2 linked regions of the Geothrix sp. 21YS21S-2 genome follow. The protein of the gene in region 1 interacts with the protein of each later gene in a pairwise test. Links are inferred from orthologs where the notes say so. Each region holds a gene or a part of one and is shown in the gene's direction. Other genes may lie near its edges. The genes, in order: tsaE and rlmB.

Region 1 (7,786 bases):
CGCCTTCACCCTGGAGCCCCGCAAGCCCGGGCTGCCCAAGGTGCGGCTGGAAGGGAAGGGGGGCATGCCCCTGCGCATCAGCTGGGTGGATCCCACCGGGGCGAACCAGGTGCTGGAGTTCCTGTCGCCCCACGTGCCCGCGCCCTTCGACGCGGCGACCTTCACCTTCAAGCCCCCCGCGGGGACCCGGTGGATCAACAACTAGGCAAGGGCCTTGTTGATGAAGGCCACCACGTCGTCGGTGTTCGTCCCGGGCTGGAAGATGGCCTGGATGCCCAGGTCCTTCAGCGCGGGGATGTCCTCGTCGGGGATGATTCCGCCCGCGAACACCAGCACGTCGTCGATGCCCTTCTCCTTCATGAGGCGCATGACCTCGGGGAAGATCTGGTTGTGCGCGCCGCTGAGGATGCTCATCCCCAGGACCTGCGCGTCCTCCTGCTCCACGGCGGCCACGATCTGGGCGGGCGTCTGCCGCAGGCCCGTGTAGATCACCTCCATGCCCGCGTCCCGAAGGGCCCGGGCGACGACCTTGGCGCCGCGGTCGTGCCCGTCGAGGCCGGGTTTGGCGATGATCACACGAATGGGGGAAGAGGCCATTTCAACTCCAGCGTATGCCTGGATTATAGTTTACCCCCGGGTCCGCGGGGGGCCGGCGGCGGGACACTTGTGACGGATTACTGCACTTCCTTGACCGCCGTGATGGTCACGGGGTTCACGGGGACGTCCGTCATGGTCTTCTGGGTGCTGGTCTTGGCGGCGGCGATCTTGTCCACCACGTTCATGCCCTTGATGACCCTGCCGAACACGCAGTAGCCGAAGTCGGCGAGGTTGCGGGCCTTGAAGTCCAGGGCCTTGTTGTCCTTCACGTTGATGTAGAACTGGGCCTTGGCGCTGTCGGGCAGGCTCTCCCGGGCCATGGCGATGGTGCCGCGCACGTTGCTGAGCCCCTTGGCCTTGGCCAGGTCGGCCTCGCACTTGATGGAGGCGTCGGTGGGCTTCTTGGCCAGGTCGGGGGTGTGGCCGCCGCCCTGGATGATGGCGGGGGCGGACTTCTTCACCCGGTGGAAGATGGTGCCGGGGTAGAAGCCCTTCTTCACGTAGTTCATGAAATTGGCCACGGTCACGGGCGTCGCGTCGGGCTCGAGCTCCACGGTGAAGGCGCCGGCGGTGGTGGTGATCTCCACCTTGGGCTTGGCCGCGAGGAGGGGCAGGGCCAGGAAGAGGACGGTCAGGACTTTTCGCACGCTGGTCTCCATGGGATTGTGGATCTATCCTAGCTCATCCTGGAGACCCGCATGATCCCGCTTCTGACCGCCCAGGAAATGAGGGACCTGGAACACAGGTCCATCCAGGGCTGGGGCGTGCCCTCCCTCGTGCTCCAGGAGCACGCGGCCCTGGGCGCGCTGGCGCTGCTGCCCGCCGGCGGTCCCCTCCACGTGCTGGCCGGTCCCGGCAACAACGGCGGCGACGCCCTGGCCCTGGCGCGCCTGGCGCGGCTCCGCGGCCGGGAGGTGGAGGTCTGGACGCTGGACCCCGCACCCGCCTGGAAGGGCGACGCGGCCCTCCAGGCCCGCCTGTGGACCGGCCTGGGCGGAACCTTCCGCCACGCCGCCGACCCGCGGGAGGCCGCCGCCGGCTTCCGGGGCTGGGTGGTGGACGGACTCTTCGGCCTGGGCACGCGCCTGCCGCTGGAGGGTCCCGCCCGCGCCTGGGTGGAGGCCCTGGAAGGGGCCCGGGTGTTGGCCCTGGACCTGCCTTCGGGCCTCGACCCGGGCTCGGCAGAACCCGCCGGCCCCGCCATCCGGGCCACCCGCACCGCGGCCTTCGGCCACCTGAAGATCTGCCACGGCCTTCGCCCGGCCCGGGACTTCTGCGGGGAGATCACCCTCGTCCCCATCCCCCTGCACGGCGCCCCCGAGGCCGGGATGCGTCTCCTGGAGCGCCCCCGGCCCCGTCCCTCGCGCTGGGACGGCCACAAGCGGGACTTCGGCCATGTTGCCATCCGCGCCGGCACCCCGGGGATGTCGGGGGCCGCCGTCCTGGCGGCCCTGGGCGCCCTGCGCATGGGGGCGGGCCTGGTGACGGTGCTCACCGACGCCGCCGTGCGCGCCGAGGTGGCCTGCCAGGTGCCGGAGGCCATGGTGCGCGCATGGGACGGCGCCCTGCCCGAAGGCGTCGACGCGCTGCTCGCGGGTCCCGGGGGCGTGGCGGACGTGCCCGCCTGGGACGGCCCCCTGGTGGTGGACGCCTCGGCCCTCAAGGCCGGGGAGGGCCCGCGCTGGATGGACCGGGAATCCACCGTCATCACGCCCCACCCCGGCGAATTCGAGCGGCTCTTCGGGCCCGGCGGCGGCCGGACGGTCCGGGCCCGGGAGGTGGCCCTGGGGCCGGGAGTCCTCGTCCTCAAGGGCGCCCAGACCCTCGTGGCCGGGGGCGGCCTGGCCGAGGTCTGGGTGAACCCCACGGGCCATCCCGGCCTCGCCACGGGCGGCTCCGGGGACTTCCTGGCCGGCATGGTGGCGGCGTCGGCGGCGGCCTGGCGCCGGAACCCCGCCGGGCGCACCCTGCGCCAGGCCGCGGCGGACGCGGTTTGGCTCCACGGCGCCGCCGCGGACCGGCTGGGGCCGGGGCCCATCCTCATCCGCGACCTGGGCCCGTCCCTGGCCGCGCTGCTGCGGGACATCCATTCGGAGGACGACCATGCCTGAGACACGCCTCCTGCGGGAGGAAGGGGCCACGGAGGCCCTGGGGGCCGAGCTGGCCCGGCTGACGCCCCCGGGCGGCACGTGGCTCCTGCGGGGCCCCCTGGGCGCCGGCAAGACCACCTGGACCCGCGGCTTCGTGGCCGGCCTGGGGGGCGACCCCGACCAGGTGGCCTCCCCCACCTACGCCGTGCTCCACCGCTACGCCTGCCCCGGCGCGCAGATCCATCACCTGGACCTGTACCGCCTTGGGGAGGCCGGCGCCTGGACCCTGGGCCTGGAGGAGACCGTGACGCCGGCCGACTACCTGGTGGTGGAATGGGCGGGCGGCCCCGGCCCCTGGCCCACCGACTGGGTGGCCGACCTGGAGCTGGACGGAGAAGGGGACGAGCGTACCGCCACCTGGAGCCTCCCTCTCTCGAAATGAAGGCGGCGCCCCGTCAATGTGATTGATCATCGATCGTGGAAGCCCGCCACAGCGCGGTTTCCCGCTGGCATGGAACCTGCTCTCCCCCTGGGTCGGCATGAGCCGGGCCCGAGGGCGGGAAGGTCGAGGCATGCCAACCAGACGGATCGAACGCAGGTTCCTCATCCCGGTGCTCCACGCCGCGGTGGCGCTCTCGGCCTGGAGCGCCGCCCGGGCCGGGGACATCACGGGCTGCGTGAAGGACCGGTCCAGCCAGGCCCCGGTGGCGGGCGCCCTGGTCACGGTCATGCCCGCGGGCACCAGCGCGGTGGGGGGCACCGCCACCACGGATGCGGAGGGCCGCTACACCGTGCGCCTCCCGGGACCGGGCTCGTTCACCGTCGTGGTCTCGAAGGAGGGCTACGCCGACCTGAAGGCCGGCGACGTCATCGAGCTGACCGAGGCTGCGCCGGACCACCGGCAGGACATCTCCATCACCCGGCAGGGCGCCTTCAAGGAACAGGGCCGTACCGTCCCCGGGGCCATGTCCTGGGAGACCGGCGCCCGGAAGAGCTACCTCGTACCGGCCCTGGAAATCCCGTCCTTCCTCCTTGCGCTCAACGGCTTCGACCGTCTCGCCCACCCCAACGACCGCGAGGACGGCAAGCGGGTCTACAGCTCCACCTTCACCTCCATGCGGGACCACGCCTTCCACGGACCCTGGGTGGTGGACACCGACGCCTTCGCCATGAACCAGTTCATGCATCCCTACACGGGCACCGTCTACCACACCTTCGCCCGGTCCTCGGGCCTCACCTACTGGGAGGCGCTCCTCTACGACCAGGCCGGGAGCTTCCTGTGGGAGACCGGAGGGGAGACCACCAAGCCGTCCTACAACGACCAGATCGCCACGGGCATCGGCGGGAGCTTCTTCGGGGAGGTGCTCTTCCGGCTCTCCAACCTCATGCTGGAGAGCAAGGGCAGGGACCCCGGGTTCTGGAACCGGACCGCCGCCGCGCTGCTGGCCCCGGCCGCGGCCATCAACCGCTTCGCCTTCGGCACCCGGTTCAAGCCGGTGTTCCCCAGCAACAACCCCGCCCTCCGGTGGCGGTTGCAGCTGGGCGGCAGCCTCCACTCGAACCTGGTCAGCCAGGGCGTGGCCACCACCACCCGCCGCAACGAGGCCACCCTGGACTTCTCCCTGGACTACGGACTGCCCGGCAAGGGGACGTACACCTACGACCGGCCCTTCGACTACTTCCAGTTCGAGTTCCGCACCCTCGGCAAGATGAGCAATCCCGTCGACAGCATCATGATCCGGGGCCTGCTCTACGGCGCCGGCTACGAGCTGGGGGACGACCTGCAGGGCATCTGGGGACTCTACGGGGGCTACGACTACATCGCGCCCACCATCTTCCGGGTGGCGAGCACCTCGGTCTCGGTGGGCACCACCCTCCAGTGGCAACCGGCCCCGGCGATCTCCTTCCAGGGCTCCCTCCTCGGCGGCTTCGGCTACGCCGCGGCCGGCAACGTCGCCCAGGTGGGGGACCGGGACTACCACTTCGGAATCGCGCCCCAGGGCCTGGCCGCCTTCCGGTTCATCCTTGGCGACGTGGTGATGTTCGATCTGACGGGGCGGCGCTACTACATCACCGGCACCGGGGGCAACGATCCCGGCGGCCGGGAGGCCATCGAGCGCCTCAACCTCGGCCTCACCTTCCGGATCTACCACCGCCATGCCCTGGGCATCCAGTACATCGCCTCCAGGCGGGACGCCCACTACCCGGACCGCGCCGACAGCCGGCAGACGGTGGGGACCGTGGCCCTGGTATACAGCCTTCTGGGCTTCGCGGGGTTCGGCGCGACCCGGTGATCAGAACCGGGCCGCAAGGGTCATCCCGTAGCCCCCCTGGAGGAGTGCGGGCGCCAGGGACACCGTGATTCCGGGATGCCGCAGCCCCTGGTTGTGGGCGACGACCACCTTGCCCACGAAGGCGCCGGCCAGGGCGCCCGCCGTGACATCCGAAAGGAAATGGCTGCGCTGCTCCATGCGGGCCACGCCCACCAGGCCGGCCAGGCCGTAGGCGGTCCAGGAGACCCAGGGCCGGTCCGCATGCCCGGCGATGACGGAGGCCAGCGCGAAGGATACGGTCGTGTGCCCGGAAGGGAAGGAGGCTCCCCCGGAGAAGGGATGGAGGTCATGGGTTCCCCGGTTGGCGCTGGGCCTGGAGCGGCCCGCCAGGAGCTTGAGCGGGACCACGAAGGCCAGTTCCGAGATCGCGACGGCCAGCATGGCGTCGGTGCCCGTGGCCCGCACTTCGGGAGCATGGAAGGCGGTGCCGGCGAGGTAGACGCCGATGGCCATCAGGGCGCCCGGAGCGCTGCCGAGGGGCTCCACGGCCTTGGCGGCGCGGTCCCAGTCGTGGAGACTGCCGGAGCGGGCCATGGACCGGTCCAGGGGATGGTCCAGGAGGAGGGCCGTGCCGAGGATGGCGGCGGCGCCAGCCCCCGCCAGCAGCCAGTCCTGGCGGTCCCACCTGGAGCCCAGGACCCGCCGGGTGTCCGACAGGAGCAGCCTGGGAAGGTTCGAGGGCCGGTCGATGGGGCCCGTTGCCCCGGGAGGGGATGGCAACGGGGGACTCCTGTCCGCGGAGGGGGCCTGTGCGGACAGGAGTCCGGCCGAAAGGATCAGGGGGTACAGGACCCGCATGGGGATTGCCTGCCTTCCATGGGGGGATGGATCACTTGGACCAGCGTCCTGCTTCGTAGCGGTAGCCGTCCTTCTCATGGTGGTACCTGGGCTTGATCCACCTGGAGCCCCTGCGGGCGGGCTCCTCCCATCGGCCGCCGGCCCAGGCCCACTGGTCGTTCTGGCGTTCCCAGTAGCCGTTGATCCACATGTGGTTCCGGCCGGGGCGGACGGGGCGGGTTTCCCGCCTGGCCCGGGGCGGCGCGTCGGGGGACATGCGCACGCCCTCGTCGCCCTGGGGCTGCGGCACCAGGGTGTATCCGGGCGCGCAGGCGAAAATCGCCAGCGCCGCGGGAAGGGCGAGTCGCAGAAGGGTCTTCTTCATGGTGGCTCCTTTGCCAAGACCCTGGAGGAGCACGTGCCGTGCCATCGGTCCAACCTGTCCTTATCCAATAATTTATGCCGACCCGAAGACCCCGTTTCCCGGGCGGGTCGATCAATGTGAAAGGGGCGGGGCTCCGAATTGAAGGACACGACCTCCCGCCGGCAGGGCATTCTGCATTAAAAAATGCAAATAAAGAACTTATTCATGTGGCCCGAAAGGTGCGATCCCTGCCTGGCCCAGGAAGAAAGGGGCCGTCCCGATCACCCGGCGATCCATCCAGGAAAGGTCCCCATGCGCACCCATCACCTGCTTCTCCTCCTGTGCCTTCCCATGACGGCCTCGGACCCGGCCGTCGCCGTCGCCCCGGGGAGCCTCCACGCCATCCCGCCCAACCCGAAGACGGGGGCCCATGGGTTCCCCGAGGCGCCCCAGGCCCCTCTCCGGCTTCCCAGGTACCTGTCCGTCGTGGATCCCCTCGCCGAGGAACCGGAACCGGTCCTCCTCTCCCGGAAGACCAAGCCTAAGCCGGAACCCGGTCCCTGACCGCCCTCGATTCCTTCCGGGACAGAACCGGCGCCGGCCATGCCGGCGCCGGTGAAGCGAAGCTGAAATGCTAGCGGTAACGCCCGGAATGTCCCACCCGCACATCCCCGATGTTGGAGATGATCCCGAAGACCGACAGCAGCCAGATCACGACCGCGATGATGACCACGATGTTGATGATCCGTTTGATGGTCGACTGCATGGGGATGTAGGTGTTGATGAGCCAGAGCAGGACTCCGACCACGCACAGGATGATGACGAGGTTGATGAGCGGCATGGTGTCTCCTTGGGGGGTCGTTGGTTCGCCCACCGGGACGTGGAACGATGGGAACCCTCCAGGGAGCAGGAATGATGCCAGGGTCTATTTTGATTGATCCCAACCCTTAGTCGCTTCCGAATCCGGGCCGGGGCGAGCATTCCATCAGATTGGGGGCGCCCGGGGTCAGAGGAGCCGGTTCGCGAACCGGTCGAGCTGGATCCGGTTCAGGCGCTTCAGGGCCTTGCGCACGGGCTGCGGATAGCTGGCCAGGGTTTCCAGGTCCTGGCTGGAGCGGAGCCGGGTGGTGTGCGCCAGGATGGTCTCCCGTTCCAGGGCGTGCATCTGCGCGAGCAGGCCCTCGGGGTCCCGGATCACCAGGCCGTTTTCCAGGTCGAGGTTCCAGGCCCTGGGATTCAGGTTGTTGCCGGTGAGGACGGCGATGCGGCCGTCGATGGCGAGGCCCTTGGCGTGGAAGGTATGCCCGTCGTGCCGCCAGAGGTGGATGATCAGGCGCCCGCTCTCCAGGGCCTCCCGGTGCTTCTGGGTGAAGCGCCGGAGGTTGGCCTCGTAGAGGTAGGGCACCAGGCCGATGAACCGGAAGGGCTCCCCGGGCGGGATGTAGAAGTCGTTGGCGGTCTTGTCCCCCACCACGATGGTGACCTCCCGGCCCTGGTCCAGCAGGCGGGAGACGGCGTGGGCCAGGGGCCGGGGCAGGTTGAAGTAGGGCGTGTAGAGGGTCAGGCTGCGCTCGGTGGCCTGGACCAGGGCCATCAGCGTGTCGTTGAGGGGGTTCCGCGAGCGG
Region 2 (7,727 bases), 2.9 Mb from region 1 along the record:
ATCTACGCCGGGCACGTCCGCAACGACATGCGCCAGCCCAACTACACCCAGTTCGACATCCGCCTCACCCGCACGTTCCAGGTCTACAAGACGGTCCGGGTGCAGGGCATCGTCGATGTCTACAACCTCTTCAACAAGGCTGACTTCCAGGTGCCGACCGGCAACTACCAGGCCGACACCTCCACCGGCGCTCCCAGCCTGGCCTTCGGCCAGCTGGCCACCGTGGACAAGAACCGCACCCGCGAAATGCAGATCGGCATCAAGGCGATCTGGTAACCTGCCCGCGTCCGCTAGGAAGGCCCCCTCCGGGGGGCTTTCCCCTGTACGGCCGACCAGACCAGGAGGCCAGCCAGGGCCGCCAGGGCCAGCCCGCTTTCCGCAAGGAAGGCGGCCCGGGCTCCGGCCGCGGCCATGAGCAGACCCATGAGCGGGCTGGAGACCAGGGCCCCGAGGCCCAGGACGGACTGGAGGGCGCCGAACCCGGTGCCCCGGGACGCGGCCGGGAGCAGGTCGGCCAGGAGGGCCTTCTCCACGCCTTCGGTGAATCCGTAGAAGGCGCCGTACCCCAGGAGGGCCCCGGCGAACAGGAGGGGGGTCGTGGCGGTGCCCATGGCCGCATAGGCCGCGGCGTACACGGCCCACCCCAGGGCCAGGAAGGGCACGCGGCCGAACCGGTCCGAGAGCCTGCCCACGGGCAGGGCGAGGGCCGCGGCCAGCAGGTTGAACACCAGGAAGATCCCCAGGATCGCCCGGATGGAGAAGCCCGCCTCCCGGGCGCGCAGCACCAGGAAGGCATCGCTGGAGTTGGCCAGGGCGAACACGAAGACGAGGGCCAGGTAGGTCCGGGCCTCCCGGGGCACATGCCACGAGAGCCGGCGCGAGGAGGTGGTGGCCCTCGGGATGGTGGGCACCCAGAAGACCAGCAGGCCCAAGGTCGCCAGGCCCAGGGGCAGGGCCAGCCACACGCAGGTGCGGAACAGCTCTGCGGTCATGGGGCCCCGGCCGACCCCCAGGGCCAGGGCCAGGCCGATGCCGGCCATGGCCCCCAGGGTGTCCAGGAACCGCGTCACCCCGAAGTCCCGCCCGGACCTCCCGGCAGCGGCGGCATCCGCGATCATGGCGTCCCGGGGCGCCGTGCGCAGGCCCTTGCCGACCCGCTCCAGGACGCGGCTAAGGCCCACCAGGGCCGGCGTGAAGGTGAGGAGGTACAGCGCCCGCGCCACGACGGTGACCGCGTAGCCCCCCACCACGAACCCCTTCCGGCTGGGCATGCGGTCCGAGAGCCACCCGCTGATGCCCTTGAGGAAGACCGCCGCGCTTTCGGCCACCCCCTCCACCAGGCCCACCAGGGCCGGCGAGGAGCCGAGGGCCACCGTCAGGTACAGGGGCAGCATGCGGGCCAGAACCTCCCCCGCGCAGTCGTTGAGGAAGGCCACCCAGCCGAGGCGGGTGGAAATGCTCACAGAAGACGAGGATGGGGCCTGGGGAGGCATGGAGAGAGAATAGCCTCTTGGTCTTGGGCGGTCTTCAGGCCATCCTGAAGGTTCGTTGTTGAACTTATGGGTTGTCCGCGCCACTTCGTTGACATGGACACCATCTGGGAGGTTTGGGTATGGCGAGGACGACTGTGAGGACCGGACTGGGTGCGCTTGGGCTCCTGGCGGGCCTGGGGACGCCGCTGGCGGCCCAGACCCTTTGGCTCCCTGCTTCCGATCCGGTGGGAATCGCCCGGGGCGGGGCGGGGGTGGCCTTCGGCCAGAGCCTGGAGGCGGCTGCCCTGAACCCCGCCCTCCTGGTCACCCTGCGGGACGACGCCAGCGCCTTCGTGGCCGCCGGCATGGAGCTGCATTCCTCCCAGGCCACCCTGCAGTCCAATTCCAACGTCCAGTACAGCTCCGACCGGAACCGCTTCCTGCCCGCCTTCGGGGCCGCCTGGAAGCTCAAGCCGAACCTGTACCTTGGCCTCAAGTTCGATAATCCGTTCATGCGCCATACCCTGATGCCCAACACCTACACGGGCCGGTTCGAAGCCCAGGGCATGGATCTCTCCACCCGCCGCATGGAGGCCCAGGTCTCGTATGCGGCCACCCCCGGCCTGTCCTTCGGGGCCAGCCTGGGCATGACGCACGTCTCGTATTCCTTCACGAATTCCGTTCGGGTGCCGGTGCCGGGCGTGCCGGGAGCCCCGGTCTCCGGGACCAACCCCGCCCAGGGAATCCTCGAAGTGAACGCCGAGGAGAAGGGCTCCAAGTATCTCCCCAGCTACGCCCTCGGGTTCCGGTGGGCCATGAATCCCCGATGGACGATCGCGGGAGCCTACCAGGGCGCCATCCAGGGAACCCTGCCCCTGACGGCCAGGGTCGACGCCAGCCACCGCCAGCTGGTCGGGATAAGCGGATTCGGGACCCCCAACGCCATCGCCGTGCCCGCGGCCCAGACGCTCCAGGGCGCCCTCACCGTCAATCCCGGCGTCGGCAAGATCACCCTCCCCGGCCGTTTCACCGTCGGCGTGCGCCAGCGGATGACCCAGACCTTCACCTGGGAAGCCGATCTCCGCTACATCCTGGGCAACGGCATGAAGCTGCCCGGGTACGCCACCGTGACGGGCCCCAGCGGATCCGTGAGCGGGCAGGGCTTCCAGGGCGACCTCCACAGCGGCTTCGGCATGAGCCTCGCCGGCGAATTCGCCTTTTCCAAGAACGTCACCGGACGCATCGGGCTCTCCTCGGACCCCGGCCTCCGGAAGGATCCATCCCTGGAGCCGGTCCTGGGCGGTTCCAGGACGGCTGGCTTCTCGGCCGGTTTGGGCTGGAGGGTCCTCAAGGGCGAAGTGAACCTCGGCTGGCAGATCCGCCAGTCCCAGGACCGCGAAGTCAAGAACCTGGACGGCACCTGGGGCCTCGCCGGACAGGGCACCACCGGCACCCTCACCCGGGTGGAGGGCATGGGGCACCTCTGGTCCGTCGGCTACAAGAAGGCCTTCTAGCATGCGCTTCCTGGGTCCCCACGCCTGCGAGGAGGCCCTGCTCAGGGGCGAGCTCCAGACGCTCCGCGTCGCGCCCACGGCCTGGGAGCGCAGCGCCAAGCTGCGAACCGACGCCCGGGAGCAGGGCGTCGTCATCCACCGCGAGCCCATGGACAGCCTGGACCGCAGGGCCCAGGGGCAGCGCCACCAGGGCGTCCTGGGCGAGGGCGAGGCCATCGTCCTGGGGTCCCTGGCCGAGCTGGCGGAAAAGGTCCGGGAGCGCGGCTCCGCGGCCCTGGTGCTGGCCCTGGACGGGGTGACGGACCCCCACAACTTCGGCGCCATCCTGCGGTCCGCGGCGGCCGCGGGGGTGGACGGCGTGGTCTTCCCCGAGCGCAGGTCCGCGCAGGTGAACGAGACCGTGGTGCGCGCCAGCGCGGGCACGGTGGGCCGCGTACCCCTGGTGCGGGTGGTGAACCTCGCCCGCGCCCTGGAGGACCTCAAGGAGGCCGGGGCCTGGGTCTACGGCCTGGCCGCGGGGCCCGGCAGCACCGACTACCTCGCCGAGACCTTCGACTGCGCCACCGTGCTGGTGCTGGGCTCGGAAGGGGAGGGCCTCCACAAGAAGATCCAGGAGCACTGCGACGGACTGCTGGCCATCGGCATGCCCGGGGGCGTCGAAAGCCTGAATGTCTCAAGCGCAGCGGCGGTCATGGTTTTCCGTGTCCTCGCTCAGCGCGGCGTCCACCCAGGGTGAATCTTTTTTGTTGTGCCCTTCCTGCGGGCGTGTTACCTTTGCAATTCCCTGTCAGGAAAGCTTTGCCTCACAGAGCGCCGAAACAGGGTTCCTTTGACATTGCCTAGATGGCCGAGTGGTTAATGGCAGCAGACTGTAAATCTGCCGGGCTCCGCCCTACGGAGGTTCGAATCCTTCTCTAGGCACCAGTTCTTTCGCGGAAGACTGGTTGTTTTGCGGGAATAGCTCAGTTGGTAGAGCGTCAGCCTTCCAAGCTGAATGTCGCGGGTTCGAACCCCGTTTCCCGCTCCAGAAAAGCATGGCCCACATAGCTCAGTGGCAGAGCGCGTCCTTGGTAAGGACGAGGTCGGCGGTTCAATCCCGCCTGTGGGCTCCACTTTTCATCCGCGCACCACCCAACTAAGCAACTTCACAATCCCCACCACCTCCAGGAGGCACCTGTGGCCAAAGAGAAATTCGATCGCTCAAAGCCTCACGTCAACATCGGCACCATCGGCCACGTGGACCACGGCAAGACCACGCTGACGGCCGCCATCGCGACCCTGCTGTCCGTCACGCAGGGCGGCACGGCCAAGTCCTACGAGCAGATCGACTCCGCTCCTGAAGAGAAGGCCCGCGGGATCACGATCAACACGGCCCACGTCGAGTACCAGACCCCCCGCCGGCACTACGCCCACGTGGACTGCCCCGGCCACGCCGACTACATCAAGAACATGATCACGGGCGCGGCCCAGATGGACGGCGCCATCCTGGTGGTCGCCGCCACGGACGGCCCCATGCCCCAGACCCGCGAGCACATCCTGCTCGCCCGTCAGGTCGGCGTGCCCTACATCGTCGTCTTCATGAACAAGATCGACATCGCCGATCCCGAGCTGAGCGACCTGGTGGAGATGGAGCTGCGCGAGCTGCTCACCTCCTACGGCTTCCCCGGCGACGACATCCCCATCATCCGCGGCTCGGCGAAGCTGGCCATGGAGAACGCCACCAACGTCAACGCCCCCGAAGTCAAGTGCATCTATGAGCTCATGGAAGCCGTCGACTCCTACATTCCCGATCCCGCCCGTCCCGTCGACAAGCCCTTCATCATGCCCGTCGAGGACGTGTTCACCATCACCGGCCGCGGCACCGTGGTCACCGGCCGCATCGAAGCCGGCGTCGTGAAGGTGGGCGAGGAGATCGAGATCATCGGCCTGCGCGACACCGTCAAGAAGGTCGTCACCGGCGTCGAGATGTTCAAGAAGTCCCTGGACCAGGGCCAGGCCGGCGACAACGCGGGCATCCTGCTCCGCGGCGTGGAGCGCAAGGACGTCGAGCGCGGCATGGTTCTCGCCAAGCCCGGTTCCATCACGCCCCACACCAAGTTCACCGCCGCCGTCTACGTCCTGGGCAAGGACGAGGGTGGACGTCACACTCCCTTCTTCAACAAGTATCGCCCCCAGTTCTACTTCCGCACCACGGACGTGACTGGTTCCATCGAGCTGGAAGCGGGCCGCGAAATGGTCATGCCCGGTGACAACGTCACCCTGACCGTCGAGCTGATCGTTCCCATCGCCATGGAGAAGGGCCTCAAGTTCGCCATCCGTGAAGGCGGCCGCACTGTCGGCTCCGGCAGGGTTGACGAAGTCATCCAGTAAAGGACCACGCCATGCGTGACATCGTTCAGCTTCTCTGCACCGAGTGCAAGCGCAAGAACTACACCACCACGAAGAACAAGCGCACCACCACGGGCAAGCTCGAGTTCAAGAAGCACTGCCGATCCTGCGGGGGCCACAAGCTCCACCGGGAAGGCAAGTAGGAAGGGTCGAACAGGGTCCCGCGACAGCGGGATCCTGCTTTCCTTGGAAGCCCAGAGGGGAGTAGCTCAGCTGGTAGAGCAGCGGACTCCAAATCCGCAGGTCGCGGGTTCGAAACCTGTCTCCCCTGCCAATCTTGCTCGGCCCCAGCCAACGACAGCTGGGGCCAATTGCTTAAAAGACCTTTGAAAGCCGGGAGATCCCGTTGATTTCAGCCATCAAACATCAGGCCAAGGAGCTTCTCGCGGAGCTCAAGCGCGTTGATTGGCCCGGGAAGCCGAAAGTACTGAGCGCCGCCTATTCGGTGGTGATCGTATCGGCCTTCGTGGGCCTGTTCCTGTGGGCGTGCGACAAAGTCATCACCTGGGGGATGGCCTTCATCCTTCCTCACCACTAGTCCGGAGGACCCGATGACAGATCTGCTGGGTATGCCCGGAGAAACCTTGGCACCCCCGACCAACGAACGGAAGATGGCCTGGTTCATCATCCACACCTATTCCGGCTACGAGGCCAAGGTGATGGAGAGCCTCCGCCAGCGCATCAAGATGGAAGAGCGGGACGAGCATTTCGGCGACATCCAGATCCCCGAGGAAACCTACGAGGAGATGAAGGTCGACGCCAAGTCGGGACGCAAGGAGCGGGTGCTGAAAAAGCGCAAGTCCTTCCCCGGCTACCTGCTGGTTCAGATCGCGGTCACCAAGAAGGGTGCGAACTACGAGATGGAGGATGCCGATTGGCACCTCGTCCGCAACACCCCGAAGGTCACCAGCTTCGTGGGCGCCAACAAGAAGCGCCCCACGCCCCTCACGGACGACGAGGTGCGGCAGATCATGAACCACACCGAAGAGACCCAGGAGAAGCCCAAGCCCAAATACCACTTTGAAAAGGGCGAAAAGGTCCGTATCATAGACGGCCCGTTCGCCAACTTCGAAGGGGATGTGGAGGAAATCCACGAAGAGCGCTCCACCATCAAGGTGATGGTGACGGTGTTCGGTCGCAGCACCCCCGTGGAGCTCGACTTCATCCAGGTGGAGAAGCGCTAGCTTCCCGCCCTACAAGGCGACAGTCGCCGGCATGTGCCGGAATCCGTCGCGGGAGATCATAAGACATGGCCAAGAAGATCACCGGATACATCAAGCTGCAGCTCCCCGCCGGGGAAGCCACCCCTGCGCCTCCCGTGGGCCCCGCCCTCGGCCAGCACGGCGTGAACATCATGGAGTTCGTGAAGCAGTTCAACGCGAAGTCCGTGACCCAGGTGGAGAAGGGCACGATCCTGCCCGTCGTCATCACCGTCTTCGGCGACCGCAGCTTCAGCTTCATCCTCAAGACCCCCCCCGCCGCCGTGCTCATCAAGAAGAAGCTCGGCCTGGACAAGGGCAGCGCCATTCCCAACAAGACCAAGGTCGGCAAGATCACCCAGGCCCAGCTTGAGGAGATCGCCAAGGTCAAGATGCCCGATCTCAACGCCGGCAGCCTCGAGGCCGCCATGCGTTCCATCGCCGGTTCCGCGCGCTCCATGGGCGTCGAAGTCGTCGACTAGGAATCCCTTCAACGGAGTCCCGCATCGTGCGGGAAACCCGGCAACCGCGACCGTCATCGCGGAAGATCTTTTGAGCAGGAGTTAATATGGCAAAACCTGGAAAGAAGTACCAGGCTGCCGCCTCCAAGATCGAAGATCGCCCCTACGACCTCGTTGAGGCCCTCGGCGTGATCACGGACCTGGCGTTCGCCAAGTTCGATGAGACCGTGGAAGTGCACATGAGGCTCGGCGTCGACCCCCGTCACGCGGACCAGATGGTCCGTGGAACGATTGTCCTGCCCCACGGCACGGGCAAGACCATGCGGGTGGCCGTCATCGCCACGGGCGAAAAGATCAAGGATGCGGAAGCCGCCGGTGCGGATATCGTGGGCGGGGACGATCTCGTGGAGCGCATCGCGGGGGGTTTCCTGGAATTCGACGCCCTCGTCGCCACCCCGGACATGATGAAGGGCGTGGGACGTCTCGGCAAGGTGCTGGGTCCCCGCGGCCTCATGCCCAACCCCAAGACGGGCACTGTGACCTTCGACGTGGCCAAGGCCATCAAGGAGATCAAGGCCGGCAAGGTCGAGTATCGTGTCGACAAGACGGGCATCATCCATGCGGGCGTCGGCAAGGTCTCCTTCGGAGTTGAAAAGCTCAAGGAGAACGCCAAGGCCCTCATCGATGCCGTCC

Evidence for each region.
Region 2: the proteins of tsaE (region 1) and rlmB interact in binary tests that used the Escherichia coli proteins (3 or more experiments, as listed by UniProt). The link is inferred for Geothrix sp. 21YS21S-2 from one-to-one orthologs.

Annotation. Positions count from the first base shown.
Region 1 is NZ_CP132910.1:101,466-109,251, forward strand. The notes cover bases 1,416-4,414. They hold tsaE (tRNA (adenosine(37)-N6)-threonylcarbamoyltransferase complex ATPase subunit type 1 TsaE), read left to right. Parts: upstream 1,416-2,700; coding sequence 2,701-3,129; downstream 3,130-4,414. Other genes in these bases: RAH40_RS00450 (NAD(P)H-hydrate dehydratase), read left to right, coding at 1,416-2,708; RAH40_RS00460 (DUF3943 domain-containing protein), read left to right, coding at 3,260-4,414. Outside these bases: RAH40_RS00435 (outer-membrane lipoprotein carrier protein LolA), read left to right, coding at 1-205; RAH40_RS00440 (cobalamin B12-binding domain-containing protein), read right to left, coding at 202-597; RAH40_RS00445 (peptidylprolyl isomerase), read right to left, coding at 675-1,244; more of RAH40_RS00450, read left to right, coding at 1,296-1,415; more of RAH40_RS00460, read left to right, coding at 4,415-4,981; RAH40_RS00465 (phosphatase PAP2 family protein), read right to left, coding at 4,982-5,740; RAH40_RS00470 (hypothetical protein), read right to left, coding at 5,850-6,182; RAH40_RS00475 (hypothetical protein), read left to right, coding at 6,474-6,725; RAH40_RS00480 (Thivi_2564 family membrane protein), read right to left, coding at 6,796-7,002; pssA (CDP-diacylglycerol--serine O-phosphatidyltransferase), read right to left, coding at 7,168-7,786. UniProt on the Escherichia coli protein: Required for the formation of a threonylcarbamoyl group on adenosine at position 37 (t(6)A37) in tRNAs that read codons beginning with adenine.
Region 2 is NZ_CP132910.1:3,036,439-3,044,165, reverse strand. The notes cover bases 1,915-4,854. They hold rlmB (23S rRNA (guanosine(2251)-2'-O)-methyltransferase RlmB), read left to right. Parts: upstream 1,915-2,987; coding sequence 2,988-3,722; downstream 3,723-4,854. Other genes in these bases: tuf (elongation factor Tu), read left to right, coding at 4,163-4,854; RAH40_RS13390 (OmpP1/FadL family transporter), read left to right, coding at 1,915-2,986. In the rest of the region: RAH40_RS13400 (carboxypeptidase regulatory-like domain-containing protein), read left to right, coding at 1-276; RAH40_RS13395 (MFS transporter), read right to left, coding at 291-1,463; more of RAH40_RS13390, read left to right, coding at 1,613-1,914; more of tuf, read left to right, coding at 4,855-5,356; rpmG (50S ribosomal protein L33), read left to right, coding at 5,368-5,517; preprotein translocase subunit SecE, read left to right, coding at 5,721-5,912; transcription termination/antitermination protein NusG, read left to right, coding at 5,986-6,558; rplK (50S ribosomal protein L11), read left to right, coding at 6,624-7,055; rplA (50S ribosomal protein L1), read left to right, coding at 7,142-7,727. UniProt on the Escherichia coli protein: Specifically methylates the ribose of guanosine 2251 in 23S rRNA.